DNA from 4 places in the Shouchella rhizosphaerae genome. Region 2 is predicted to be linked to each of the others. Evidence: riboswitches for the same ligand, from Rfam matches in the RefSeq annotation. Region 2 holds a riboswitch; each other region holds the start of a gene.
What was found. Region 2 has a riboswitch for S-adenosylmethionine ahead of metE (5-methyltetrahydropteroyltriglutamate--homocysteine S-methyltransferase). Riboswitches for the same ligand answer to the same signal wherever they lie in the genome.

Region 1 (7,526 bases), 150 kb from region 2:
AATTTGTAGCTTTGGCGACGCTGCTCACGTTCAGCGTATGCTTGGTTGAAAGCATGAGCAAAACCAACAGCACCGGCGACATTTTCTGTGCCTGCCCTGCGTTTCCGTTCTTGCTCGCCCCCATGCAACAGCGGTTCTAATTCGATGCCTTCACGTACAAACAAACAGCCAATCCCTTTTGGCCCATTTAGCTTATGGCTTGCAATGGTCATCAAGTCTACGGCGAGCTCGTCCGTATTGAGCTCATATAGCCCAGCTGCTTGAACAGCATCGGAATGAAAAGCTGCTTGATGCCCTTTTAGCAGCTCGCCAATTTCTTTAATCGGTTGCACTGTGCCAACCTCATTGTTCGCAAACATGATGGAGACAAGGATCGTTTCTTCGGTTAACGCATTTTTCAATTGCGCAAACGAAATTTGCCCATTTTCATTGACAGGCAGCTTTGTTATCGAAAACCCTTCCTTTTCCAATTCCTTCAGCGTATGCAGGACAGCATGATGTTCAATTTCTGAAGTGATGATATGCGTGCCTTTTTCACGGTTGGCACGGGCAAAGCCAATAAGCGCTAAATTATTCGCTTCTGTACCGCCGCTCGTAAACAGCACCTCATTGCTGTTAGCGTTTAGCAATGACGCAATTGATTCACGGGCTTCGATTAACGCTTGTTTCGCTTGGCGTCCAAACTGATGGATGCTTGATGGATTACCAAAAACCGTAGAAAAATAAGGCATCATCGCTTCCAACGCTTGGGGATGCAACACTGATGTGGCTGCATGGTCTAAATAAATTTGCTTCATGAGTGGCACCTTCCGTCCCCTTGCTCCGTTGTATTAAATATAAAACATATAGTACTCTTGTTCTCCATCTTCCTTAAAATTGGCTAAGTCGGCAAGAGTCGTTTTATCGAGCACTTCCTTGACTGCGTCCCGTATTTTTATCCATAAATCGCGCTTGGCAGGCTCCTCATCTTCAAGCACTTCAACCGGACTAATCGGTCCTTCTAACACACGAATAATATCGCCTGCTGTAATATCTTCGGCATCTTTAGCCAGCATATAGCCACCATAGGCACCGCGAACACTTTTAACGAGCATCGCATTGCGGAGCGGCGCAATCAATTGCTCCAAATAATGCTCTGATAGTTTATATTCCTTAGCAATAGATTTCAAGGAAACAGGCCCTTCCCCTGATTTCTTAGCGAGTGCCATCATAATCGTCAATCCATAACGTCCTTTTGTCGAAATTTTCACGTCAATCCCTCTTTCATCAAAATAAATGCTGTATGATCTGGAAAATACTCCGTCTTTCACTTCATGTATTTGACAATCCGTTCTCGTGATCCGCTTTTCAATGTTGCCTATTCCTACTTGGCAAGCGCTAAATTTTCCTTTATACCCTTGACATTATAGCATGTTTTCATACTGGATTGATAGAAGTTCGCAGAATCGAGAAGGCACGGGCATTTCGTTCATGGACAGTTCTGCTTGTCTGAGCTACACTACGTAAGACGAGGAAAAAGAGGAGGGACACTCATGAAAAGACAACCGTTGGCCTATCGCATGCGCCCTACTTCTGTCGAAGAAGTGATTGGCCAGCATTCTTTGCTTGGGGAAGGCATGATGTTATCGAGAATGATTAAAGCGAACCAGCTTTCCTCCATGGTGCTTTATGGTCCGCCAGGTACAGGGAAAACGTCGATTGCCCGAGCGATTGCAGGGTCGAGCGGCATGCATTTCCGCATGTTGAACGCCACTGTCCATCATAAAAAAGATATGGAGACGGCTGTCGAGGAAGCCAAGATGTATGGCTCGCTCCTTTTAATATTAGATGAAGTCCATCGCCTTGATAAAGCAAAGCAAGACTTTCTGCTCCCCCATTTAGAGAGCGGTCTATTGCTTTTAATTGGCGCTACTACTGCCAATCCTTACCATTCAATCAACCCAGCGATTCGTAGCCGCTGCCATATTTTTGAATTGGAACAGCTCGAACCTGATGATATTGAAAAAGCGCTGCGCCGTGCCCTCGCAGACGAAGAGAGAGGCCTTGGCCATGAAAAAATCGATATCGCCCCTGAAGCACTCCGCCATTTGGCATTGGCTTGTGGCGGCGATGTCCGCGCTGCCCTTAATGCGCTTGAGCTTGCTGTCCTCTCCACACCTAAACAGCCAGATGGCACACGCTCTGTCACACTCCGTTCCGCCGAACAGAGTATCCAGAAAAAAAGCATTCAACATGACAAAGATGGCGATGCCCATTATGATGTGCTGTCTGCTTTTCAAAAGTCGATCCGCGGAAGCGACGTGAATGCAAGTCTTCACTACTTGGCACGCTTGTTAGAAGCAGGCGACCTTATTAGCATCCATCGCCGTCTGCTCGTTATCGCCTATGAGGACATTAGCCTTGCCAATCCCCAAGCGGGGCCTCGAACGCTTGCAGCCATTGAAGCATCAGAAAGGCTCGGACTGCCTGAAGCACGGATTCCTCTTGCCAACGCTGTGGTTGAACTTGCCCTTTCTCCAAAAAGCAACAGTGCCTATAAAGCACTTGATGCCGCTATGGATGCACTGCGAAAAGGTGGCAGTGGTGAAGTGCCTCGCCATTTAAAAGATGCGCATTATAAAGGAGCGCAACAATTAGGCAGAGGCAGCGACTATAAATACCCTCATGACTATAAAGATGGCTGGGTCAAACAACAGTATTTGCCAGACAAAATTGCCGATCACCGTTATTATGAGCCAAAGCAAACAGGGAAATTCGAACAAGCGCTTAGCGAAATGTACAAAAGACGAAGCTAAACATGTTTCATCCCTTTTTTCTGCCAACATCGATTGCCTAGTTACGATGACGTGATTGTCCATTCTCGCAAACAAGATCTTTTTTAGCAGGCTAGTATAAAATGGCGCAACTCTGGCAAAAGTAAAGCCATAAGCACTGCATGAAGGAGATGGACAAATGAAAACGAGACAAGATGCATGGTCCCATGAAGATGATGTGCTTCTTGCTGAGACTGTTTTAACGCATATTAAAGAAGGAAGTACACAGCTAAAGGCATTTGACGAGGTTGGGGATGCTTTAAACCGGACCTCTGCAGCGTGTGGATTTAGATGGAATGCTGTTGTACGGCAAAAATATTTAAAGCAAATCGATTCCGCCAAACGGGAACGAAAAGAACGGAAACGAGCGCTTTCAGCCAGTTATTTCTCTCAAGCTCGTATTGGAAAAACAGAAAGCCCGTCTAGAACGTTTTACCAAACAGCAACAGTGGATGGTGGAGCGGTGACGCTTGAATCTATTATTGGCCAACTCAAACAATTGGCACAAACCGAGCCCGCGTCCTCACGCTTAGAATTAGAGAACAAACAGTTACGCGCTCAATTGGAAGAAAAGACTGCTAAATTAAACGAGCTAGAAACAAAGCTACAACGAAATAAACAAGAACATAGTATGATTGAAGAAGATTACCAGTCGTTGATTTCGATTATGAACAGGGCGCGCCGCCTTGCAATTTTGGAAGAAGACGAACAGGATCATCCTGCTTTTCGGATGGACGCTAACGGAAACTTAGAGAAACTATCAAAGTAAATTCGCTTCTTGTTTAAAGGATGAAAGCTCCTACGTTTTTTAGCGTAGGAGCTTACTAGTTAAGAACGTCGGTTAATCTCTATGCCTTCTAGTAAACAAGTGATGACATGTCCCGCCATGATCAAGCCTGATACAGACGGCACGAACGCATTTGAAGACGGCGGTAGTTTCGCTTTGCGGATGTTTCCTTGTTCAGCCGTTTCAGGTACAATTTCCTTACGGATGTCTTCCCTAATTTGGATCGGTTTCTCATCTGAAAAAACAACATTGACGCCTTTATGAATCCCCTCTTTTCGTAACCTCGTACGAATTACTTTTGCAATAGGGTCATAGCTTGTTTCGGAAATATCCGCAATCCTTAAACGAGTTGGGTCCATTTTATTGGCGACTCCCATGCTGGATATAATCGGAATGCCCCGCAGCTTACATTGTTTAATCAAATGGATTTTATAAGAAATGGTGTCGCTGGCATCAATGACGAAGTCAAGTTTATGTGAAAAAAACGATTCATACGTTTCCTCGGTATAAAACATTTTTCTTGTAATTACTTCACAATTTGGGTTGATGTCACTTATCCGCGCAGCCATCAAATCAACTTTCGGCTTGCCAACTGTTGAGAGCAATGCATGGATCTGGCGATTTACATTCGTAATATCGACATCGTCTTTATCAACGAGCACAATTTTACCGACGCCAGAACGGGCTAGCGCTTCTGCCGAAAAGGATCCGACTCCTCCTACCCCTAACACAGCAACTGTACTGCCTTTTAGGCGCTCCAGCCCATCATGGCCGATTGCTAACTCATTTCTTGAAAACTGGTGCAACATCGATGTCCACTCCTTTTGTGCCTTTGTACTGACTGAATGATCATACCACAAAATGAACGCAATCCGCCTGCTCGTATGTGATTTTTTTCTCGCATTAAGAGAAAAAGCGAAAAACCGATACCGGAAGAGATTAACGATTGCACAAATTTCTAAATGCGCCTAAATCATTTCTTAACTACAAGCCGGTTTCTAATTAAACTGCCTAAAATCTAAATTTTCCTTGCATTTTTTTAAAAGATATACTAGAGTATTAACCATTAACCCTTTACAAAAATAAATATGTTTTTTCTTATCCAGAGAGATGGAGGGATTTGGCCCTTTGAAGTCTCAGCAACCGGCCTTTGGCAATGGTGCTAATTCCAATAGGTAATGTACCTAGGAGATAAGAAGTTCGTTGTCTATAGTACGAGGACCTTCTTTATTCTAGAAGGTCCTTTATTATTTGGCCGGTACAACTGAGTGGAGAAGTGGCAAGCATCACTTTGGGTAACCATTCTTTAATCAAAAGGAGAGAAATGAGGATGACAAGCATTGCTGTAAAACCACCATTTAGGGCAGACCACGTTGGCAGTTTACTGCGGCCAGAACGTATCCACCAAGCGAGAAATGACTGTAAGGAAGGCACCATTACGGCCGCGCAATTGCATGAAATAGAGACACAAGAAATCAAACGAATTGTCGATAAGCAAATTGAAATTGGCTTGGAGTTGGTGACGGACGGGGAATTTAGGCGTCGTTTCTGGCATACTGATTTCCTCGAACATTTGAATGGCGTAGAAGGGTATGTTCCAGAAGTCGGCTATATTTTCCAAGGCAATGAAGAAACGGAAAGATACAACGTCCGCAACGTAGGAAAGGTTTCATTTAACCATGATCATCCCCATGTAAAAGACTTTATTGAATTTAATAAGATTGTCGGAGGGCGTGCAGTCGCGAAGCAAACCATTCCGAGCCCAAATCAATTGTTTAATATTGGCATTCGTGATGAAACGATCTACCCTGATATTGAGGAATACGCAAAAGATATTATTCAAGCCTACCGTGATGCCGTGAACGCTTTCTACGAGGCAGGTTGTCGTTATTTGCAATTTGATGACGTCTATATTGCTGGCCTTTCGTCGCCTGACATTCCATTTAATGATGGAGCATACTCAAGAGAATATTTAATTGATTTAGCACTCCGTGTCGTAAATGGCGTTTTGGAAGAAAAACCAGACGATCTCGTTGTGACGACTCACCTTTGCCGTGGCAACTACCGGTCTAACTGGGCTTTTGAAGGCAGTTATGCCCTTATTGCTCCGACTTTATTTGCAAAAGAGAAAGTGAATGGTTTCTTTTTAGAATACGATGACGATCGTTCTGGAGACTTTAAACCACTGGAGCATATTCCGAACGGCGGGGCCCGCGTTGTTCTTGGACTCCTCACCTCTAAAAATGGGGAATTAGAAGATAAAGAATCAATCATTGGCCGCATTAATGAAGCAAGCCAATATGTACCGCTAGAACAACTCTGTTTAAGCCCTCAATGTGGCTTTGCTTCCACTCATCATGGAAATCTTTTAACCGAGGAACAACAGTGGGCAAAATTAAAATATATCGTTGATATTGCCAAAGAAGTTTGGGGATAAGGACGCGTTTCAATCAAGCACGATCGGAATTTCTCTCTTTTTCACGCTTCCCCTGTTTTTTACTTGGACATCGTTCCGTTTAAAACCAATTCAGAAAGTATACATCTTATAAAAGCCCGGCATAGGCCGGGCTTTAGTATGTCTCGTTTATCTCTGTCATATGTCTTTCATCCACAAGAGAACCGTTAATCAGCAAGTCTGAGAGGGGACTCCCTTTTCGGCTATCGTCTTTATATAGCTTGAGCATATAGTCACGAACTTGGCCTCCATTTTGCCGGTAGCCAACTTTGAATTTTTCTAGAGAAGCCGTGATATTCCCTATAAGCTCAAGACCGACCTTCTCTGGAATACACTAGCCAATCATCCTTGAGATTTTGATTTCTTTCGCCGTTAGAAAGCCAAACCAAAAAAGCACCCACAAGGGTGCTTCATCGTCACAATTATCCCGACTATGCCGTAAGAACTTGGTGCTTTGAACCTGCAAGGCAGGTGGGTGCTTCGCATTGGCCTTTTTACGTCCCCAGCTTGCGGGGCATGTAAGCGAGCCAATAACGGCAAGCTCCCTTTTTTAAGGTGTTGGCTCAAAGTAAACAATTCCTACGAACATCTCAGGATAATGTTTGTATAGCCATTATACTCTTTTTTTAAACGCTTCTCAAGTATTCACGGAAAATTAAAACGTTTTTCCTACGGCTTTTTCAGTGATTGTGAGATTCGAGAATTGTTTTTAGATGTGCTATGGTAATTGTACATTGTCTTTTTGCTTGCCCTTCTTTACTGGGCAACGTTTACGCAGTTTAACCAAAGGAGGGATCGTCCATGTCAAAGCTGGCAACGCACCGCTGTATTGAAGTTCGCCAGGAAATTGGATTACTCAAAAAGCAGATTGTCGAAACGTCGTTTGATTTAGCACTTTATCCTGACCGGATTGAAACAGAAAACGCTTCGTTCCCTATTGGTTCTGTTTTCGACATTTCCTACCGGCTGCCGAGTGGAGAAAGCCAGCTTGGTTTTCTTTATTTGCATACAAGCCAAGGCGTTGTTACGTATAAAATTAAGCAAAATCCCGAATCCTTTATTAAAGCGTTCAAAAAACTTGTCCCTGAAACAAAATTCCGCTCATAAAGCATGTGCCTGTTCCTGTTTAAATACATGCTCCCCACCAATTACTTGATACGACTGAAAAGGAACTTCCAAAAGTGGCGCCGTCACTAAAAGGACATCGCCTTCTTTTTCGCGGCGGCGCTCCCACACATGAATATTGCTGGAAACGTCACTGACATCTGCCCCAGTAGGTACAAACCAAAGCTGCTTTTGCAGTTGAGGCATATTCGATGCAGGCTGGGAAAGGACGGTCCTACGCAGACGCTTGCCTTTCTCATGTAGAATAAAGTCTTCGACAGCGCTATTGGCTGTTGCCTCTTGCCCTGCTCCTGGGCCAGCAAAAAACAATTGCTGAATGTCTTTGCCTTGTAACAGAACCCCATTG
Region 2 (7,526 bases):
GACATAGAAAAGATAAGTGCGTGATCGGCATAAAAAAACCCACACTCTAGAGCATGGGCATCAGTTTGTAGCAAAACGCTCTCGTTCTTCCTTCGGCTAATAAGCGTTCTCTACTCGTTTAATGGATTATGTGGATTGTTATCTTGAAATTCCGAAGACTACAGGCATCCAAAAGTAGACGGCCAGTGTAATAACAATGACACTAAGAATGTTTAGCCATACGCCTGCTTTAACCATGTCGGCTATATCCAGTTCACCTGCGCTGAAGACGGCCGTATTAGGGGGTGTTGCCACAGGAAGCATGTAACAAGAGCCTGCAGCGAGCGCAACAGCAGCCATCATAAAGAGGGGATCCATGCCAATAGCCACTCCTAACCCGGCCGCAATTGGCAGCACCAAATTGGCGACAGCGGTATTCGATAAAATCTCAGTCATCGCCAGTACAATGACTACTAGCAAAAGAATCACAATAAAGGCCGCGTATTTTTCAAGTCCTTCTAACGCTACGGCAATCCAGTCGTTTACGCCTGACGATTCAAGGCTTTTCGCTAAGGCAAGCCCGCCTCCAAATAAAATGAGAACGCCCCATGGCAGTTTTGCTAAGTCCTCCCATTTTAAAATCCGTTCACCCTGTTTAGTGCTTGGTAAAAAGAAGAGTGAGATCGCTCCTAACATCGAAACACTTGCATCAGGCAAGTTTCCGAGGTTATCGAGAAACACCAAGGCTGAGAAGGTGTTTGCTAGCCAAAGAATACCGGGTTTTCCGACCCAGAGGAAAATGGTGATAAGAAATACGACAATGACGATCCATTCCTCCGTTTGAATAGGCCCTAGTTTTTTCTTTTCTTCTTTAATAAATCCGACAGAGCGTTGTTGCTTGACTTTGACTTTAAACCGGATTTTTGTCAAATAGAAATAGAGGCAAATAAACATTACCACTGCAACAGGGCCAGCGAAAATAAGCCATTGCAAGAAAGTGACTTCAATACCAAACTGAATGCTAGCAATACCGGCAAGGGCCGCATTGGGCACGGCAGCAACTAAAGTGGCAAGCCCGCCAATCGTGGCTGTGTATGCAACCGCTAACAAAATCGCTTTAGCAAAATAGTGTACGTTTTCCCCGGTTAAAATGTGTTTTTCGCGAACTTCAGAAATAAGAGCAAGGGCAACAGGCAACATCATAAGAGCGGTAGCGGCATTTGAAATGAATAGCGTAAGCGTGCCTGTCGCCAACATAATGCCCAAAATGATTTTGTGGCTTTCTGTTCCAATAAAATCAATAATGGATAAAGCCATTCGCCTATGTAAATTCCATTTTTCAATCGCAATTGCGAGAATAAAGCCGCCTAAATACATGAAAATTACAGGTTCCGAATAGCCACTCGATACAACGTCAATCGGTGCACCGCCAAATAAGGGGATGATAATAAGCGGTATTAAGGAAGCAGCTGCCATTGGAACTGCCTCAGTTACCCACAAAGTGCCGACTAATGCGACTGTGGCAAGAACAACGCGCCCTTCATAGCCAATGGCATCGTCTGGGATGAGCAAAAAAGCAAGCAAAGCCAGAATCGGGCCAAGCACGAGACCAATTTTGTTTGCCTGAGAATACGACTTTGATTTCAAAAAACGATCACCTGCTTTTAAAAATATTCGTTTGCGTTTTTATAGTTTACGAGAATCGTGTCACATTTTGCAATAAAAATGGATTCTATTTTTGTTTTGACAACTATGAAAACTCATGCTACAGTATGAACAACACATTTTCATAAAAACACTCTTATAACGAGAAGCGGAGGGACTGGCCCAATGAAGCTTCAGCAACCATTCATTGCGATGAAAAGGTGCTAAATCCAGCAAAGGGAACTTTGGCAGATAAGGGGATTCATTTCGTGAAAACAACACCCTTTCCAATCCCGGAACGGGTGTTTTTCAATTTTATAGATGCAACCAGGTGCGGCTATTGCCGCTTAAAAGGGGAAGCTGGTGAAAATCCAGGACGGTCCCGCCACTGTGACACGAGATGCAACATTTATTCGTGAAGTCAGATTGCCTGCCTGTTTGTACTGCTTGACTCTACGTGGATATAGAGAGGAGTGGATAACAAAGCCAATGGAATGTTTGTGCCGAGGCGCGAGTTAACAATTGGCTAACTTTCCAAATCCCTTTTAATTACGTAATGGGGATTTTTTGTTTGTCGATGATAAAAACATGAAGGGGTGGAGAAATTTGAGCAAAGTGAGAAGTTCATCATTAGGGTATCCGCGGATTGGCGGCCAGCGAGAATGGAAAAAAAACCTTGAGGCGTTTTGGGCAGGAAAGCGCTCAAAAACTGATTTTTTGCAGGAACAGAAATCGTTAAGGCTATCTTATTTGCAAAAACAGCAACAGCTCGGCCTTGATCTCATTCCGGTAGGCGATTTTAGTGATTATGACCATGTGTTAGACACGGCTGTTGCTTTCGGAATTGTGCCAGAAAGATTTGCGTATGCTGGCGGAAAAGTGGAGGAGGAAACGTATTTTGCGATTGCCCGGGGAACGGATGATGCTGTCGCAGCCGAAATGACAAAGTGGTTCAACACCAACTACCACTATATTGTCCCAGAGTTAACGGCTAGCAGAGAACCAGCCCTTGTCGATAACCGCTGGCTACGTTTGTACGAAGAGGCAAAAAGTGAACTTGGCATTAACGGCAAACCGGTACTTCTTGGGCCAGTCAGTTTTGTGAAACTAGCAAAACAATATGGAAATAAATCCTTCTCCGAACATGTGCAGACACTTGTGCCTTTGTACGGACAAGTACTGGCTGAATTGGCACAGGCAGGCGCGCCATTGATTCAAGTAGATGAACCGATTTTGGCTGGCGATGTGACCGAAGCAGAGTGGGCTGTTGTCGAGGAAACGTATCAGTCATTAGCGAAACTAGCGCCAAACGCCAAGCTTTTGCTGCAAACCTATTTTGAGAGCGTCGCTGACTATAACCGTTTTATACAGCTGCCAGTTGCGGGGCTAGGATTTGACTTTGTAGCTGGAAAAGAAGAAACATTTCAAAATCTTCGTGTAAACGGATTTCCAAACGATAAGCTGTTAGCACTTGGCGTTATTGATGGACGTAACATTTGGCGGACGGATCTTACAGCTGTCAATGCCGAACTAAAGGAAGTGTTACAGGTAGTTGAACGGGAAAGGCTCATTCTCCAACCATCATCTAGCCTTTTGCATGTGCCAGTAACGGTCCAATCAGAAGAGAAAATAGCAGATGAATTAAAAGAAGCGATTGCATTTGCGGATGAAAAAATAATCGAGATCGTTTCATTGGCGAAAGTGGTCAACGGTCACGAGCCACCTTCGTTATTAGAAGCGAGCAAACACGCGTTAGGGCGATTAAATGCTTCAGAAGCCCGGAACAATCAATCGGTCCAACAAGAAGTAGCACAAATCAGCAGCGAGGACCCATCCCGTGGTCTAGACGCACCTACGCGTGCCAAGTTGCAAGCGGCCAAACTGAAACTGCCGCTGTTGCCGACGACGACGATTGGCAGTTTTCCACAAACAAAAGAGATCCGTAAAAAACGGTTAGACTGGCGCAAAGGAAAATTGGACAGTGCTGGCTATGAAACATTCATTAACGCCGAGATAGACCGCTGGATCGCTATCCAAGAACAGCTTGGGCTCGACGTCCTTGTCCATGGCGAATTTGAACGGACAGACATGGTTGAATTTTTTGGCGAAAAGCTTGGCGGCTTCCAGTTTACTACATATGGCTGGGTTCAGTCTTATGGGTCACGTTGTGTCAAACCGCCAATTATTTACGGAGATGTTTACTTTAAACAACCAATGACTGTAAAAGAAACGGTTTATGCCCAATCCAAAACAGACAAACCGGTTAAGGGGATGCTAACTGGTCCAGTCACGATTTACAATTGGTCGTTTCCAAGGGCTGATATTACGGAAGGGGAGGCGGTTAATCAAATTGCTCTCGCTTTGCGCAAAGAAGTCCTTGCCCTTGAAAAACATGGAATTGGCGTCATTCAAGTAGATGAACCTGCTTTGCGGGAAGGATTGCCGCTTAAGCGCGCGAAATGGCAAAGCTATCTTGACCAATCGGTAACGGCCTTTCAGTTGACGGTCAACCAAGTAAAGCCAGAAACGCAAATCCATACGCATATGTGTTATTCTGATTTCCAAGATATTATCGAAGCGATTGACGGGCTTGACGCAGACGTCATTTCAATCGAAATGTCCCGTAGCCACGGGGAACTAATTTCATCATTCGAAGAGTACACGTATAACAAAGGCATTGGCCTCGGTGTATATGACATTCACAGCCCCCGCGTTCCGGCTAAAGAAGAAATTGCCCGTAACATTGAGCGTGCGCTGAATGTCTTACATCCAAAGCAATTTTGGGTCAATCCTGACTGCGGCTTGAAAACACGGCAAGAACCAGAAACAGTGGCTGCATTAAAGGTGATGGTGGAGGCAGCGAAGGAAGCCCGGCAAACACTTGAGACGAAGACCATTTAACTTTTTGGCAGCAAAGCATTCAAACGTTTGACAAGCGTTTTCTATCAGTCTGAAGGGCATTATCGACTTACTTTGTTAATAACTTCAGCATGGGGCAGACGCCCCATGCTTTTTATGCGTTTAAATCAGTTGGTTTTTGCTTGTTTTTAGGTTTTGTAACACTGCGGGCCCCCTCGATGCCGAGGAATACGCACATCACAAATAGGATGAAAGAAGCAACAACGAGCAAGTAATCACCGGCAAGAAAATTGGAATGCATCATAACGAGAAGCGCTGATGTGGTGACAATAAACATAAACACCATAGGGATGATCACAAACAATGCTTTCGATTTTGTTTTCACAAGCCATAAGGTAATGGCAAGGAGAGCCAACGCCCCAAGCATTTGGTTGGCGGCGCCAAACAGCGGCCATACGCTTTGCCATGTGCCGGAAAGGGCAAGCGTCGTTGCTCCTATTAAGCCGAGTACGGTTGCCGTATGCTTATTACGAAGCAACTGCACGTTGATGCTTTCGCCTAGTTCCGTAACAGCATAACGCATGAGCCGCGTGGCCGAGTCAAGTGTTGTCATTAAGAATGCCGATGCAGCGAGTGCCGTAAACGTAACACCAGCTGCCACAGGCAATCCCCACGTGTTCATAAAGTGTCCAATGCCCACGGAAAACACACTAATCGGATCATTCAGTTCGGCCATAAGCGCATTAAATTGGTCAAGTGTTAAATAAGCAACGGAACCAATCGCGATGATGGCAACAAATGCTTCGATTAACATGGAACCGTAAGCGACAAAGCGGCCATTCTTTTCGTTATTCAGCTGTTTGGACGTTGTTCCCGACGAAACGAGTGAATGGAAGCCGGAAATCGCCCCACATGCAATTGTAATAAACAAAATGGGAAACAAAAAGCCGAGCGTATCATTATAAAAACCGGTAAAGGCAGGCATTTGAATAGTAGGCCTAGCGATTAACAAACCTAAAAATGCGCCACCAATTAGAAAATAGAGCAAAAATGAATTTAAGTAATCACGGGGTTGTAGTAAAAACCAGACAGGCAACACGGACGCGAAATAGGCGTAAACGATTAAAATGAGCGACCAAGCAGTAGCACTAAGGGTGATTGGAAAGCTTAGGCCAATCCAAACCGATAGTGCCATGGCGACGACGCCAAGCAACGTTGCAAGCGCTAAATGGATGCGCACTTGGTTGACAAGAACGCCGAAACCCATCGCGACAGCAATAAACAAAAGGGAAGCAGTGGCTGCGCCTGGAAAGGACACAAACGTATTTGCAACTAGAATGATAAAGACGCCAATGATCAAAATTAACGTCGCTATCGAAAAGGCTAAGAACATTAACTGCCCACGTTTCCCCATATGTTCTTTAATGACTTCGCCAATCGACTTAGCTTTATGGCGAATGGAAGCTTGCAAAGATGCATAATCATGGGTGCCGCCTACAAAAATGCTGCCGATTATAATCCATAGAACGGCAGGCAGCCAGCCGAACACAATCGCGGCAATTGGCCCAGTAATCGGACCGCCGCCTGCAATTGTCGTGAAATGATGGCCAAGCAGTACAGGCGTTTTCGTCGGAATATACTCCTGTCCGTCATAGAACGTATGTGCAGGCGTTGTCCGTTGTCCGTCAATTTTTAAGCGACGCTCCAAGTATTTTCCATAAGTGAAATAGGCGACAATTAACAAGGCAACGCAAATAAGCATAAGCGTCACAAAATTCACAAGACCACCTCACGTTTTATAAATTTGCAGAAATGGTTCAATAAAGGGCTTCCCTTTTTTGTGCGCGTAAAGCTCGCTTCCGTCTTGAAGCAAAATTCCTGCATAGCGTTCTGCCCAGCCATGCAAGCCCCATTTGACGAATGATAAGCTACGGCAACGGCGTGCCGCTTGACACAGCTCAGGCGAAGGCACTGTTGCTGTTAGCAGCAGTCCGATGTAAATCGACGACATATGCTGAGATGAATGGTTTGCGTTTGTGTGAATATGAGCATCAAGCTGGCGCACAAATTCAGAAAATGTGTCCATTGTTGCTGTTTTTGGCTCATAAAAGAAAAAGTGCTGGTTGTTTTCAACGCTCCAGACTGTTGCTTTCTTGGAAAGGACATAACGTTCATCGCGCCGCTGATAATGGGCACTGAAGCGCAGTGGGAGATGGCCAAGATGGTCGTCTTCATACACATCAAACTGGTGCTTTAAAGCGTTTTGCAGTTGGCGTAAAGGCAATTCAGTTGGCATGGGGCACCTCATTCAAATTGGTAGCGGTTACATACATGTGTTTAGTATACATTTATTAAATCGATAATTCAATTCTTTCTGAAAAAATATCGGTGCTGTCTTCACTAGATCAGAGCCTCTTTTCGACGTTTACATATAGAGGGAAAGGGAACAGAATAAAAAAGCCTCAAAGGAGTTCGATAAGATGAAACTTTTTATAAATGGCGAATGGGTTAGCGAAGAGCTGGATGTATTTGACGTGGTGAATCCGGCTACCGGCGAAGTTGTCGGCTCGGTGCCGAAAGGAGGAGCGAAGGAGGCAAAAGTCGCAGCCGATGGCGCCTACGAGGCGTTGCCTGCATGGGCAGCGCGTTCAGCTTATGAACGAAGCGCCATATTAGAGGCGTGGCACGATCTTATTGCTGAACAGAAAGAGGAACTAGCTCGATTAATGACAATGGAACAAGGCAAACCAATTAATGAAGCGCGAGGGGAAATCGCCTATGCCAATTCATTTATAAAGTGGTATGCAGAAGAGGGCAAACGCATATACGGGGAAACCATTCCGGCTTCATCTCCTGATAAACGTTTATTTGTGGTAAAACAGCCTGTAGGTGTCATCGCTGCGATTACACCGTGGAACTTCCCGGCCGCTATGATTACGCGGAAAGTGGCACCGGCGTTGGCAGTAGGCTGCACAGTGCTGATCAAGCCAGCATCGCAAACGCCATTGACTGCATTGAAACTAGCAGAGCTTGCTGAAAAAGCA
Region 3 (7,526 bases), 920 kb from region 2:
GCAAAATGCTCATAGGCCGCCTTAGCCCTATCGGTCGAACGATCACGCCAATCTTGCAAGCAATCATAGACAAAACAACGCCAAAATACAACGCCACCATATGGTTTTAATGCATCAGCAAGCATATTAGCGCCTTGTGCATGCGTCCTGCCATATGTAAATGGTCCAGGCCGATGTTCGGAATCGGCTTTTATCACAAAGCCGCCAAATGTAGGAATGTACTTGTATATTTCCTCGACTTGCGTTTTCCACCAGTGAACAACACGCTTATCAAGGGGATCCGCTGTTTGCAAATGCCCCAGTGTCATCGGACTGGCAAAGTTTGCACTTAAAAAAAGCGTAATGTGGTAAGCATCAAATAAGTTTGCTACTTTTGCCAATTGTGGCAGCCACTTTTCTGTAATCAGTTCTGTTTCTTTTGCATGGACATTTACATTGTTAATAGTCAAAGCATTGATGCCTATGGAAGAGAGCATTTCCGCATATTGGACGATTTCTTCGTCTGACGCTGCCCAGGCATTGTTGTCAAAAAAAAGCGATTTCCCTGCATACCCTCTTTCAACCGAACCATCCAGGTTATCCCAATGGTTGATCATCCGCACTTCCATCGCAGGCTGGTCTTCCGCTTCCATCGTTAGCAACGGACACCCTTGTTGGCTTTTCTTTAGAAACTCGTAAAAGCCATATAGCACGCCAAATTCTGTATCGCCTGCAATGATTAGCTGACTGCCGTCAGCGAATATACGGTACCCTTCTTGATGGCCCACCCGTTCGCTACGGCCCAAGTCGGCAAATGTTCCTACGATTACATTTGCAAACTCGGCATCTACTATGTCCACATCGGCAAATATCCGTGGCAAATATGTCTGCGCCACCTTTTTAATCGTGTCCAATCTAAAACCATTCCTTACTACGGAAATGTGGACTTTTTCGGCTCGGTGCCCTTGCCCTTCTTCAGGAAGCCAGCAAGTATCTCTTGCTCTAGTTTTCTCTTGAATAGGCATACTCCCAGTCACCCTTTTCTTTTTCGCTCGTTTATTTCCAATCCCTTGCTCTAATGCAGAAGTCCACGGTGGAAAAGCGCGCTAACGACGTTGGCGTCGAATGGGGAAGCCAGTCTGGCAGGCATTTATACGAAAAAGGCGATTGTATAAACTTCCTTCCCCCTTCGATATCGTTTGCTTTTCACTTTGCCAAGCAATCGTATGTCGTCGCCTAGTCCGTCATCCATGAATCACACTTTTCCTAGCGCTTGTACCTCCTTCTGCTTGATTGAGACTGTTGCTCTCTAACTCGTGATAAGAAAACGAGTGGAAATCTGCATGTTTGCGTACACCTGACGTGTCTTGGCAATGCATGCCGACAAACGCTCCTGTAAAAAACCCACCATGGGCGATGTAGTCGTCAGAAAGTTTATAGGTGTCAAAAGAAACGCCAATATCCTCAAAATGGCTGCCATCAAAAGAATAAGCAAACGAGAATGTATTGTAACGGACGCTGACTTTAAGGTGGACAGTGGCTGCCTGTTCTGGCACAACGATTTCGCTGCCTTGCAATGGCTGGGAGACATGAAAATGGTCGCATTGGACAAGATCTAAAATCCGTCCTTTCTGCTCATGCCAAGTTACTTGAAGCGAAACCCAATTTTCAGTATCGTAATAGCAAATTAACCCGGCTGCCTGTTGAAAAGTTTCTGGGTAAAAAGATACTTCCGTCGCAGCGTCAAAGTGAAAACTTTGCCAGCGGCGGGCGACAAGTGCTTGTGTATGTTTGGAGTGGAGTGATTCCCGCCCAAACAGGCGCAGAATGCCCGCTTCATGGTCGATCATACCAATTTCTTGATTAAATGGAATTCGCAATGTTTGATAGTGGTGGTTCAACACCGGGTGATCAAATGGATCACACTCGGGATAGTCTTGTGGCCATTGAACTTCTGGCAATTTTGGTCCAGCGACTTCTACTGATGGCAAAGGGCCATTGACAACATAAGGCCAGTCATCTTTCCACTCTATTTTTTGGATCGCCGTTTCACGGCCAAGTGGGCAAAAGCCTCGCTCCTCTAAGAGCTTCTTCCCTTGCCTCTTAATGGGCCGGCCTAATAAGTGAGCCATATACCAGTCGCCATGTTGCGTTTCTACAAGAGAGGCATGGCCAGCTTTTTGCAACGGATGGCTCGGATCTGCCCAGCTCGACAATATTGGGTTTTGTGGATGGACTTCGTAAGGGCCATAAATATCTTTCGAACGGGCAATTGTGGCCGCATGCTCATATTTCGTTCCACCTTCTGCTGTCAGTAAATAATAATAGCCGTTTGCCTGGTAAAGGTGAGGGGCTTCTGTTAACCCTAATTCCGTCCCTTTAAAAATCATTTGCGGTTTGCCAACTAATCGTTTTTCCAATACGCTGTATTCCTGTATGCAAATTCCATAAAAACGATGATTGTACACCCGTTGGTCCCACACCATATTCACCACATACTTGCGCCCGTCTTCATCATGGAATAAAGAAGGATCAAAGCCAGAGCTGTTCAAATAAATAGGCTCGCTCCATTCCCCATCAATCGTTTCACATGTCACAAGATAGTTATGGCCGTCTTTCCACGTATTGCCTTCCACTACTTTTACATCAGAGTAAACAAGCCAAAATTTCCCATTGGAGTAGCTCAAGCACGGCGCCCACACACCACCAGAATCGGGGTTGCCAATCATGTTTAATTGACTGATGCGATTAAGTGGCCGACTAATGAGGCGCCAGTTGACTAAATCGCGGGAATGGTGGATTTGTACACCAGGAAACCATTCAAACGTGGAAACGGCCATATAGTAATCATCGCCCACCCGGCAAATACTCGGGTCTGGATTAAAGCCTTTTAAAACAGGGTTTCGTATCATTTGTCCGCTCCTTATTCATTCTTGTTACCGCTTTCATTTTACCAACCAATTAGAGGGAAAAACATGTACGTTTCTGCGCATTATTTACCCATACCTGCACAAAAGGGCTTCAAACATGGGCCTGATAAAAGCCAGATTCAGAGTGAAAACGAGGGGAATTGCAGATCGAACGTTTACTCGCCAGAAAGCAAAGCTCTGATACGCTCCCTCCTAAGACGAGAGCAGACATTGTGGCATGCCTGCTCCCTCGTAAATTATTTTCAGTAAAGTGACTCATGTTTTGCGCGAAACTGGCTTGGTGCTAGGCCAGTCCATCGTTTGAATTGGCGGCTAAAATGGGAGATATCGTAATAGCCAAGTTGATCGGCAACCATTTCAATCGTCATATCTTTTTGCACCAACAGCGCTTTTGCTTTATTTAATTGTTTAAAGGACCAATACTTGCGCGGAGACATTTGGTATACTTTTTTAAACAATTGATTGCAATACGAAACACTTATGTTCATTTTTTTGGCAATTTGTTCAATATTGCTTTTTTCTAACTGTCCGCCTCCCTCCAAGTTCTGTTCAATTTGCTCCGCTATTTGATAGGCGAGTGCAACGGTCCGTTCAGAAAGACGCTTGCCTTCTAACTCTTCGAGCCCCATCACAAGCATGCCCAGCATTTCAAACATCACTGCTTGCATATTCATTTTTTCGACGAGGCCAAAGGTATCGTGCCCCAGCAATTTAGCAATCCGTTCAAGAAATGGTGCCATTTTTTTGGCGAGGCTGCCACTGGCTTTAAAAAACAATGGGTCAATATTGGTTAAATAAGGTAAAAACAGTTTGTCATCAATATTAAAATGAATGCATAAGTACGTGAAAGGCTCTGTATTTCCACCTTTGCTAGTATGAAATTCCCCTGGCCTTACGAGCACCAAGTCACCAGCATTTTGTTCATGGCGCTTCCCATTCGTTGTAAAAATTTGCTGCCCTTCTATGACCCAATTGATTTCATAAATAGCATGCTGATGTTCTGGATAGAACCATGAGCCCTTCACTGTACGAACATGGACGCCAAACAGTTCAAGTTCCGTTTTCGTATTTGGGTAAACCGATTCGCTGATTAAATATCGTTTGATTATATCTGCACTTGTCTGCCCGTTACCTTTAAAAATGAGGTTCATTGCGCTCCCCTCCATTTTCTTCCATTATAGCGACAAACTCTTTTAGGAAAAAGGCGCGTCGATTTGTTACGGTAAAGTGTAAAAATTTTCTCTTGCCAAGATAAGTTGCTTTTGCTACACTTAATTTCAACAACTTTAATTGTATACGAATTCTTATTAAGAGGAGCAGAGGGACTGGCCCAATGATGCTTCAGCAACCCCGCCATGAGCGGAAGGTGCTAATTCCAGCAGGACTACGTCCTGGGAGATAAGAGATTGAATTGAACATTCACCCCTCTTTCTTTCCAGGAAGAGGGGTTTTTCGTTTTTCTTAAAAGAAGGCCAAATCCGTTGTTGAACAAGACTTAAAAACCTAGTAAGCATAGCTGTTTACTTAATTTAAGAGGAAGTGAATTTTCGTGATTGAATTTAAACAAGTGACAAAAACATTTCATTCAGGCAACCAGACAGTCACTGCCCTCGACAACGTGAATTTACATGTCGCCCGAGGGGAAATTTATGGTGTGATTGGTTTTAGCGGCGCCGGGAAAAGTACGCTCATTCGAAGTGCCAACTTGCTTGAGCGACCGACATCTGGCGAGGTCCTCATTAATGGTGTTAATTTGGCCACATTAAAAAGCCGAGAACTGCAAAAGGCAAAACGAAATATCGGCATGATCTTTCAACATTTTAACTTGCTCCAAAGCAAGACAGTGTTCGACAACGTTGCCACGCCATTAAAATTAACAAGAACGCCAAAAGCGGACATTCGCAAAAGAGTTACCGAACTGCTGTCATTTGTCGGTTTATCTGACAAGGCAGATAACTATCCAGAACAATTGTCTGGAGGGCAAAAACAGCGGATCGGCATCGCCAGAGCGCTTGCGACGAATCCAGAAGTGTTGCTTTGCGATGAAGCCACTTCCGCTCTTGATCCAGATACGACAAGCTCGATTTTACAACTATTAAAGAAAATAAACATTGAATACAACATTACGATTTTAATGATTACACATGAAATGTCGGTCATTCGCGAGATTTGCGATAAAGTCGCCGTTATGGAAAAGGGGCGCATCATCGAGGAAGGATCGGTGTTGTCGATTTTTTCAAATCCACAACATCCGACAACGGAAAAATTCGTCCGCTCCATTATCCCGACTGGCCTGCCTGCCCGTGTCAAAGAAGCGCTGCAGCAGAAAGAGCCGAACCGGCGCATTTATGAAGTGACTGTCACAGGCGATAGCTCCCACTCAGATTTGCTGCGCTCGTTAATCCAGACATTTGGCATTGAAGTTGACATTTTGCATGCGACAATGAACGACATTCAAGGCACATCGTTTGGGCGGATTTACTTCGACTTACGGGCAGAACCAGAAATACTTGCAGAAGCATCCAATTACTTAAAATCGCATCCGCTTCAACCGAAGGAGGTGACAGGCGATGCTCGAGTGGCTGCCTGAAGCAATTCGCCCTAATATTACGAGCGAGCTATTGCTCGAATCCTTATATGAAACTGTCTATATGGTCGGCTGGTCCTTGTTGTTTTCTGGGGTGATCGGCATTTTGCTTGGTGTTACCCTTGTTGTTACTCGGCCAGGGCACATACTCGAAAACAGCTTTGTGTTCCATACGCTCAACCCAATCATTAACGTGCTCCGCTCTGTGCCTTTTATCATTTTGTTGGTGGCGCTGATTCCCTTTACCCGTTTTTTGATGGGCTCTGCGATTGGAACGACGGCCGCGATTGTGCCGCTCGTGTTTTACGCCGGCCCTTATATTGCCCGGTTAATTGAAAACTCGCTGCTTGAGGTGGAACCTGGCATTATTGAAGCCGCTGACGCAATGGGCGCATCAAAAGCGCAAATTATTTTTCGCTTCATCTTACCCGAAGCGCTGTCTTCTTTGCTTCTCAGCTTAACAACAGCGACGATCGGTCTTGTTGGCGCGACAGCGATGGCAGGAGCAATTGGCGCAGGCGGAATTGGCGACGTAGCGATCACATATGGCTACCAGCGTTTTGACAATGGCACGATGCTCATCACAGTATTGTTGTTAATTGTCATTGTCCAAGGCTTGCAATCTTTAGGAAACATTTCATCGAAACGCGTCCGTAGACGATAAAGAGACCTACAGATATGAAAGAGGAGAGAAACCATCTATGAAAAAGACAGTTACGACCGCATCGCTTTCCATTTTAGCCGCATTTGCCCTCACTGCTTGCAATGCTGGCGCAGACAGCTTAGACGAAACGACGGACTACAGCCCCGACAATCCTGTTAGCGTCAAAATTGGCGTTACTGGCACAGATACGCCGCAATGGGACTTCATTGCTGACATTGCTGCTGAAGAAGGCATTGAAATTGAAATTGTTCGTTTTAATGACTACGTCCAGCCAAACCAGGCTCTAGCCGACGGCGAAATCGACGCCAATGCATTCCAAACGATTTCCTATTTTGACCACTTTATCGAAGAACATGACCTTGACTTAACAGCGATCGGTTCTACAGTGCTTGCGCCAATGGGGCTTTATTCCACTAAGTATGATTCAGTTGACGACATTCCTGATGGTGCCGAGATTACCATTGATAAAGAAGCGACGAACCAAGCACGCAACTTAATGCTCTTGCAAGAAGCAGGCCTGCTTGAACTAGAAGATGACTTCGGCGTTACAAGCGGCGTTGACCAAATTAAAAACAATCCAAAAAACATTAAATTAACGGAAATTGTCGCTGGCAACGCTCCTCGTCTCATGGAAGACGTGGATGCAGCCCTCATCAATAATGGCATTGCCGTTGATGCCGGGCTCGTTCCACCTGAAGATGCGATTGCCTTGGAAAGCGAAACAGCTACGCCGTACATTAACATCATAGCGGCACGAAGCGAAGACGCAGACAACCCTGTCCTACAACGCATTGTCGACATTTACCAAAGTGATGAAGTCAAGACGTTTATTGAAGAAGAATACGCAGGCGCCACTATCCCAACCTACATTTCACTGGATGAGTTAAACAGTTATCCACGTTAAGGAGCGAAACCAATGCCGACCTATACTTTTGCAAAGCAAGCAATTGAATCAGCGATTGACAGCCAAGCAGAAATCTTTATTCGCACAAGCCAGCAAATCCATGAAAACCCTGAAATCGGCAATGAAGAAGTGTTTGCTTCTTCCCAACTAACGGAGCTCCTTACATCCGCTGGCTTTAGTGTCAAACTCGATGTGGCTGGCCACAAAACCGGCTTTTTTGCCGAAAAGGGCGACCCAGCTGGACCAACCATTGCTTTTCTAGCTGAATACGATGCCTTGCCTGGCATTGGCCATGCCTGCGGCCATAACATTATCGGCACTACAAGCGTCGCTGCAGCCATTGCCTTAGGGGAACAACTCCATGAATCAGGTGGGCGTGTCGTCGTTCTCGGTACACCAGCTGAAGAAGGCGGCGACAACGGCAGCGCGAAAGGCAGCTTTGTCCGTGAAGGGCTCTTAGCT
Region 4 (7,526 bases), 570 kb from region 2:
CGAAAAGCTGGAATTCGAAAAAACTACTACGCAGACAACCAAGAAGATGCGTGGGTCATGTGGGTGAAGCTAAATGACAACGATACTAGCAATTGAAACAAGTTGCGATGAGACGGCAGCGGCCGTCATTGAAAATGGCGATACAATTCGCTCGAATGTTGTTGCGACACAAATGGAAAGCCATGCCCGCTTTGGCGGGGTAGTGCCCGAAATAGCCTCTAGGCACCACGTAGAGGTAGTTACTGCCGTTGTAGAGGAAGCGTTAGAAAAAGCAAAGGTGACTTATCAGGACTTAACAGCTGTGGCGGTGACTGAGGGACCAGGTCTTGTCGGTGCTCTTTTAGTGGGGATCCATGCTGCCAAAGCGATTGCGTTTGCCCATGGGTTGCCGCTAATTGGCGTCCACCATATTGCTGGGCATATTTATGCAAACCAACTCGTTGCGAAGCTACAGTTCCCGTTGCTCGCCTTAGTCGTTTCCGGGGGACACACGGAACTGATTTATATGGAGAAAGACGGGCAATTCCAAGTCATTGGGCAAACGCGGGATGATGCAGTGGGAGAAGCGTACGACAAAGTGGCAAGAGCTCTTGCTTTGCCTTACCCAGGGGGCCCGAATGTGGAGCAATTAGCCGATACAGCTGAAGCGACTCTGGACTTGCCCCGGTCGTGGCTTGAAAAAGACAGCTATGACTTTAGCTTTAGCGGCTTGAAGTCGGCTGTGCTCAACCGGCTGAACAATGACAAGCAGCGGGGAATTGTAACCGATCGGGCGGCGCTCGCAAAAGGGTTTCAAGAAAGTGTGGTTGACGTTCTGGTTGCTAAAACGGTAAGAGCGCAAGCGCAATTTAACGTGAAACAAGTCGTGCTTGCCGGTGGCGTCGCTGCTAATAAGGGGCTGCGCAAAGCATTGACAGAAGCGTTTGCCAACAAAGACGTAACGTTGTTGGTTCCACCGCTATCACTATGTACGGACAATGCTGCGATGATTGGCGCTTGTGCCCACAGCATGTGGTTACGTGGCATTGCTGGGAATATGGCTATGAATGCACGGCCAGGGTTGCCGCTTTCCTCATTTTAAAAACAAACAGCCTATGAACTCTAGGCTGTTTGTTTTATGTCGATAGTGTTTCCCATTCTTCCATTAACGCTTCGAGAGCGTTGTTTTGTTGCTCGAGTTCGGCTTGGATCGTTTGCGCTTTTTGATGATCGGTATAAACGTCTGGGTCAGCAAGCTGTTCGTGAAGAGCGGAAATGGACGCTTCAATTTGTTCCAGTTCTGTTTCGATTGCTTCAATCCGCCGTTGTTTTTGCCGCTCTTGTCGTTTCGCCTCTTTATCAAGCTGAAACGAATTTCTATCTGTCTCCGCTGCCTGCTTTGTTAAGGTTTCTTCTTTCTTCAAAGCAGCACGCTCGGCGTTTTGCCGTTTCTTTTCAAGGTAATCATTATAATTGCCTAAATAAACATTTGTGTCACCTTGATCCAATTCGATGATTCGCGTCGCTAGGCGATTAATAAAGTAACGGTCATGGGAAACAAATAAAATTGTCCCTGGATAGTCCAGCAGTGCGGCTTCCAATACTTCTTTAGCATCCAAGTCCAAATGGTTTGTCGGCTCGTCTAAAATGAGAAAATTGGCTTGCTGCATCATTAATTTGGCGAGTGCGACACGGGCTTTCTCGCCGCCGCTTAGTGAGGAAACGGGTTTGAGGACATCGTCGCCAGTAAATAAAAACCGGCCAAGCACCGCGCGGATGTCTTTTTCGGGAGTAGTGGGATACTCGTCCCATAATTCATGTAAAACGGTTTTGTTGCTCGACAGTTTTGCTTGTTCTTGATCGTAGTAGCCAATAACGACATTGCTGCCGTAAATGATCGACCCTTTTTGTGGGGAGAGTTGTTGGGTAATGGCTTTTAATAATGTCGATTTGCCTGCTCCATTTTCACCAATTAACCCGACTGATTCACCTCGTGTTAATGAAAGATGCAAGCCTTCAAACACTGTGTCTTGTCCGTATCCGACAGCTAAGTCACGGATGGTGAGCACGTCGTTTCCTGTTTGCTTGTTGATGTTAAACGAAAAAACAACTGATTTATCGCCATCAGGGCGATCAACCATGTCCATTTTTTCGAGTTGCTTTCTTCGGCTTTGGGCTCGTTTCGTAGTCGAAGCACGGGCAATGTTTTTGGCAATAAATGTTTCTAATTTGGCGACTTCCTCTTGCTGTTTCTCGTATTGTTTGACTGCTTGTTGATACCGTTTTGCTTTTTCGTCGAGGTAATGGCTATAGTTCCCGTGAAAAGTTGTCGTTTTGCCCCGTGATAATTCCACTGTCTTCGTCACAAGTTTGTCCAGAAAATAACGGTCATGGGATACGACTAAAATTGCCCCAGAGTAGTTAGCCAAATACTGTTCGAGCCAAGACAATGTTTCCATATCCAGATGGTTCGTTGGTTCATCAAGGACAAGAATGTCTGGTTTCGAAAGGAGCAGTTTGGCTAAAGCGAGCCTTGTTTTCTGCCCGCCGCTAAGCGTAGAAATGGCTGTGCTGTAATCAAAATGATGAAAATGGAGTCCAGCCAGCACACTGCGAATATCCGCTTCGTATTGGTAGCCACCGGAATCTTTAAAAGCGAGCTGCAACTGGTCGTATTCAGAAAGCAGTTTTTGGTAATTGTTTTGCTCTATCGCCTCTGGATTGGCCATCTGCTGTTCCAACGTACGCAGTGAGCGTTCCATTTCCAACAGCGGCGCAAACACTTCAAGCATTTCATCCCAAATAGAACGGTTTGAAGCAAGCCCCGTATGCTGGGCTAGGTAGCCAATTGTTGTTTGCTTTGGAATGACGATTTCGCCTGTATCTTGGCTCATTTCACCAGTAATTATTTTTAAAAGCGTCGATTTGCCTGCCCCGTTTCGCCCGACTAAGCCTACTCGATCTCTCGCCTGTACTTCTAATTTCACCTGTTCGAGCACAGGTTCTGTGCCAAAAGCCTTTGATACGTTTACGCATTGTAGTACAATCATAAAAAGCAAACCTCGCGTTCATAATAAGTTCTTTAATAAGTGTACATCAATTTAGATCGAAACAACAATAAAGGTTCATAATGAGAGCTCTTTCATTTTAGCGAAAATCGTGTACAATAGAGTTGAATCATGCTGCGCCAGCAGCCAAAGCTCAGAAAGGGGCGGACATGAAATCAGAACAACTGAAGATTCCTCAGGCAACAGCAAAACGCTTGCCGCTTTATTACCGCTTTATCGAAAGCTTGCATGCTGCCGGAAAACAGCGGGTTTCTTCAACTGAATTAAGCCAGGCAGTAAAAGTAGATTCTGCAACAATCCGAAGAGATTTTTCTTACTTTGGCGCGTTAGGAAAAAAAGGGTATGGGTATAATGTCCAATATCTCCTTTCTTTTTTTAGGGAGACGTTAGACCAAGATGAGCGGACAAACGTGATTTTAGTCGGTGTAGGAAACCTTGGAACTGCATTATTGCAGTATAATTTTTCAAAAAACAACAATACCGTGATCACCCATGCTTTTGATGTCGATGAAAAAAAAATTGGTACAAAAGTCGGCGAAGTTCCTGTGTATAACTGGGACAAGCTTGAAGAAATTGGGTTGCAAAATGTTTCGATTGCGGTTCTGACTGTGCCTGCTTCCCAGGCACAAAAAAGTGCCGACCGCCTCGTTAAAGCGGGAATTGAAGGGATTTTAAACTTTACCCCAGTGCGCTTATCCGTACCAGCCCATATTCGCGTTCATCATATTGACCTTGCAGTGGAACTGCAGGCGCTTGTTTACTTTTTAAAGCATTACCCACTATAAGAAGGAGGCAACAACAATGGGAGGACTTTCTGTAGGGAGTGTCGTATTAATTGCACTAGTCGCATTGCTAATTTTCGGGCCGAAAAAGCTGCCGGAACTCGGAAAAGCAGCGGGAAGCACATTGCGTGAGTTTAAAAATGCTACCAAAGGATTAGCGGATGACGATGATGACACCAAATCAACAAACGTCCAAAAAGAAAAAGCGTAAAGGCAGAAAAGGGCGTGTCCCTATGCAAGACATGTCCATTATGGATCACGCGGAAGAGCTAAGGCGCAGGATTTTTGTGGTCCTCGCCTTTTTTATTGTCGCGCTTATTGGCGGTTTTTTCTTGGCGGTTCCCGTTATTACGTTTTTGCAGAACTCCCCCCAAGCCGCTGATATGCCGTTTAATGCTTTTCGATTGACCGACCCGCTTCGTGTCTATATGAACTTTGCTGTCATAACAGCGCTTGTGCTTATCATTCCAGTGATCTTGTACCAATTATGGGCCTTTGTTTCACCGGGATTAAAAGAAAACGAACAAAAAGCGACGCTCGCGTACATTCCAATTGCGTTCCTATTGTTTTTGGCAGGAATTGCTTTTTCCTATTTTATTTTATTGCCTTTTGTCATTTCTTTTATGGGGCAAATGGCCGACCGCCTCGAAATAAATGAGATGTATGGAATCAATGAATACTTTTCATTTTTGTTCCAACTGACCATCCCTTTTGGGCTTTTGTTTCAGCTCCCGGTAGTTGTGATGTTTTTAACGAGGCTAGGAGTGGTCACGCCAGCATTCCTGCGGAAAATCCGTAAATACGCGTATTTTGCCTTGCTTGTGATCGCTGGCATTATTACACCCCCTGAATTAACGTCGCATCTGTTTGTTACGGTGCCGATGCTTATTTTATATGAGATCAGCATTACCATTTCGGCGATTACATACCGAAAATACCATGGAACTACCGACCATAATGGCCAAGAAAGTGCTAAATGAAACAAACATACAAAACCAAAACATGTTTTTCACATTGAAAAACGTGTTTTTGGCGTTGCTGCCGATAAATGTTTTGACAATTTTGTTTAAAAAGCGTAATATACGGGTTACATCAATTAAAAAAGGACTTATCAAGAGCGACTGAGGGATTAGGCCCAATGACGTCCAGCAACCTCCCGTTACGGGGAAGGTGCCAATTCCTGCAGAATGGGATCATTCTGAAAGATAAGCCGGAAAAACGGAAACGGATTTTCGCAGCTTCTTTCATGATGATGAGAGAAGCTTTTTTATGTAGGAGTGGAGAACCGATGATTGAGGCAAGCGAGTTAACAAAAGTATACAAAACAAAGAAAAAACGTGTTATCGGCGTAGACAATGTTTCTTTTAAAGTAGGCAAAGGGGAGATTTTTGGTATCGTTGGCTACTCCGGAGCGGGCAAAAGTTCACTGCTTCGCTGTATTAATTTATTAGAGCGGCCGACGAGTGGGACGATTCGTGTTGACGGCTTGGATTTGACCAAACTAGGTACACGCGAGCTTCGGCAAGCACGTCTAAAGATCGGCATGATTTTTCAACATTTTTATTTAATTAACCAAAAAACGGTATTCGGCAATATTGCCTTTGCTTTAAAAGCTGCTGGCGTGAGAGCGGATCTAATTCCAGCCAGGGTGGAAGAACTGCTAGAGCTTGTTGGCCTTTCGAATAAACGCAATGCGTATCCAGCGCAGCTTTCTGGCGGCCAAAAGCAACGTGTTGGCATTGCCCGAGCGCTAGCCAACAAACCAAGCGTGCTGTTGTGTGATGAAGCCACATCTGCGCTTGACCCAACAACAACTAAATCGATTTTGGCGTTATTAAAAAAGTTGAACGAAGAACTAGGGTTGACAATCGTGCTCATTACCCATGAAATGGCAGTCGTTAAAGAAATATGCCATAAAATGGCGATTATGCAAGATGGCAAAATGATTGAGCAGGGAGATGTGTATGATGTGTTTGCTGCGCCAAAAGCACCGTTAACACAAGAGTTTATTGGAGATGTCGTCTCTTTTCATATTCCTGAACATACATTGAGCCAATTTTCTGGCACGATTGCTAAAGTAATCTTTAAAGGTAGCGTTGCCCAACAAGGCATTATCTCGGATACATTGCAACAGTTTTCTGTAAAAGGAAACTTTCTCCATGGAGCGATCGAATATATCGGCGGCCGCCCGCTTGGCATTTTTATTATGGAACTGAAGGGCGAGCCAACAGCGATTCAGGAAGCAATTGCTTATATTAAGCAACGTTCCGCTGAAGTGGAGGTGATCCGCGATGGACTTCGTGCATTTAGTTGAGATGTTGCCAGATATGTGGAACGCCTTTGTAGAGACGTTGTTAATGATCAGCATCTCAACAGCTGTGGCGATAATCGTTGGTTTTCCACTTGGCGTCATTTTGTTTGCGACTGACCGAGGCTTATTCTGGGAAAATCAACTTGTCCAATCAGGGTTGGGCTTTATTGTCAACATTGTTCGTTCCATTCCGTTTATCATTTTGCTTGTGGCCCTTTATCCCTTTACGAAAGCGCTCGTCGGTACAACGACAGGTCCGATCGCAGCAAGCGTGTCGTTGTCTGTTGCTGCGATTCCGTTTTTTGCCCGGATTGTGGAAAGTTCAATGCGGGAAGTAGATAAAGGGTTAATTGAAGCAGCAATCGCTTCGGGCGCGACGCCATGGATGATTATAAAAGACGTGCTCTTTTTAGAAGCGCGTGCTTCGATGGTACAAGGGCTTACTCTTACGATTATCAGCTTAATTGCTTACTCGGCAATGGCGGGTGTCATTGGCGGTGGCGGAGTTGGCGATTTGGCGATTCGCTACGGGCATTATCGCTATGACCATACAATTATGATTGCGACTGTGGTGATATTGATCATTCTCGTCCAAGTATTTCAGTTTATAGGAGATTTGACTGCAAAAGCGACAGATAAAAGAAAATAAACGTTAAGGCAAGCTTGCCTTTTGTTAAATAGATAGGAAAAGAAGGAGAGAAACGATGAAAAAGACATTATGGGTACAAAGTGCAATAAGTTTAGGCGTCATCTTCGCTCTCGGCGCATGTGGAAGTGGAAGTGAAAGTGGAAATGCTGGAGACTCAAAAGAAATTCGGTTTGGAGCTACCGCTGGCCCATACAGCGATATGATTACAAAAGCCATTATTCCTGGTTTAGAGGAGAAAGGCTACACTGTAACGGTAAATGAATATCAAGACTACATCATTCCGAACCGTGAATTGGCTGAAGGCAAAGATGACGCAAATTTATTCCAGCACCAAGTTTATCTAGATGATTTTGCCGAGAATAATGACTTAGAGTTATCTAGTTTGATTTCTGTCCCGACAGCGCCAATGGGGATTTATTCGGAGGTATATGGTTCGCTTGATGAAATTGAAGATGGTGCCGAGATCGCTATCCCTAATGACCCAACGAATGGAGCCCGAGCGTTCTTAATGCTTGAGGAGGAAGGGCTGATTTCATTTGAAGATGGCATAGACCCGCTGACTGTCTCTGTAAAAGACATCACTGAAAATGAAAAGAACCTTCAATTCGTAGAGCTAGAAGCTGCTCAATTGCCACGTGAAGTGGGTGAAAAGCCATTGACGGCTGTTCCTGGCAACTTTGCTTTATCGGCTGGACTTGATTTAAACAGCGCAATCAAGTTGGAAAACATGCCTGACC

Region 1: another riboswitch for S-adenosylmethionine. It lies ahead of V5G21_RS17270 (5-methyltetrahydropteroyltriglutamate--homocysteine S-methyltransferase); the one in region 2 lies ahead of metE (5-methyltetrahydropteroyltriglutamate--homocysteine S-methyltransferase).
Region 3: another riboswitch for S-adenosylmethionine. It lies ahead of V5G21_RS12110 (methionine ABC transporter ATP-binding protein); the one in region 2 lies ahead of metE (5-methyltetrahydropteroyltriglutamate--homocysteine S-methyltransferase).
Region 4: another riboswitch for S-adenosylmethionine. It lies ahead of V5G21_RS13855 (methionine ABC transporter ATP-binding protein); the one in region 2 lies ahead of metE (5-methyltetrahydropteroyltriglutamate--homocysteine S-methyltransferase).

What each region holds. Positions count from the first base shown of each region.
Region 1 covers NZ_CP144921.1:3,492,528-3,500,053, reverse strand. The annotation lists gene V5G21_RS17295 (cysteine desulfurase family protein) at 1-797, opposite strand, end outside; gene cymR (cysteine metabolism transcriptional regulator CymR) at 831-1,250, opposite strand; gene V5G21_RS17285 (replication-associated recombination protein A) at 1,533-2,795, shown strand; gene V5G21_RS17280 (RsfA family transcriptional regulator) at 2,953-3,582, shown strand; gene V5G21_RS17275 (tRNA threonylcarbamoyladenosine dehydratase) at 3,642-4,409, opposite strand; SAM riboswitch class I at 4,696-4,798, shown strand; gene V5G21_RS17270 (5-methyltetrahydropteroyltriglutamate--homocysteine S-methyltransferase) at 4,931-6,037, shown strand; RNA gene ssrS (6S RNA) at 6,476-6,655, opposite strand; gene V5G21_RS17260 (hypothetical protein) at 6,857-7,162, shown strand; gene V5G21_RS17255 (homoserine dehydrogenase) at 7,157-7,526, opposite strand, start outside.
Region 2 covers NZ_CP144921.1:3,345,081-3,352,606, forward strand. The annotation lists gene V5G21_RS16555 (SLC13 family permease) at 139-1,626, opposite strand; SAM riboswitch class I at 1,778-1,882, shown strand; cobalamin riboswitch at 1,936-2,075, shown strand; gene metE (5-methyltetrahydropteroyltriglutamate--homocysteine S-methyltransferase) at 2,230-4,524, shown strand; gene V5G21_RS16565 (carbon starvation CstA family protein) at 4,637-6,262, opposite strand; gene V5G21_RS16570 (hypothetical protein) at 6,272-6,778, opposite strand; gene V5G21_RS16575 (NAD-dependent succinate-semialdehyde dehydrogenase) at 6,963-7,526, shown strand, end outside.
Region 3 covers NZ_CP144921.1:2,428,731-2,436,256, reverse strand. The annotation lists gene V5G21_RS12130 (alpha-glucuronidase) at 1-893, opposite strand, end outside; gene V5G21_RS12125 (hypothetical protein) at 1,073-1,219, shown strand; gene V5G21_RS12120 (glycoside hydrolase family 43 protein) at 1,224-2,891, opposite strand; gene V5G21_RS12115 (AraC family transcriptional regulator) at 3,152-4,060, opposite strand; SAM riboswitch class I at 4,211-4,314, shown strand; gene V5G21_RS12110 (methionine ABC transporter ATP-binding protein) at 4,459-5,499, shown strand; gene V5G21_RS12105 (methionine ABC transporter permease) at 5,480-6,160, shown strand; gene V5G21_RS12100 (MetQ/NlpA family ABC transporter substrate-binding protein) at 6,198-7,064, shown strand; gene V5G21_RS12095 (M20 family metallopeptidase) at 7,077-7,526, shown strand, end outside.
Region 4 covers NZ_CP144921.1:2,778,528-2,786,053, forward strand. The annotation lists gene rimI (ribosomal protein S18-alanine N-acetyltransferase) at 1-96, shown strand, start outside; gene tsaD (tRNA (adenosine(37)-N6)-threonylcarbamoyltransferase complex transferase subunit TsaD) at 74-1,081, shown strand; gene V5G21_RS13835 (ABC-F family ATP-binding cassette domain-containing protein) at 1,116-3,029, opposite strand; gene V5G21_RS13840 (redox-sensing transcriptional repressor Rex) at 3,197-3,832, shown strand; gene V5G21_RS13845 (twin-arginine translocase TatA/TatE family subunit) at 3,849-4,040, shown strand; gene tatC (twin-arginine translocase subunit TatC) at 4,063-4,809, shown strand; SAM riboswitch class I at 4,935-5,041, shown strand; gene V5G21_RS13855 (methionine ABC transporter ATP-binding protein) at 5,118-6,143, shown strand; gene V5G21_RS13860 (methionine ABC transporter permease) at 6,121-6,789, shown strand; gene V5G21_RS13865 (MetQ/NlpA family ABC transporter substrate-binding protein) at 6,845-7,526, shown strand, end outside.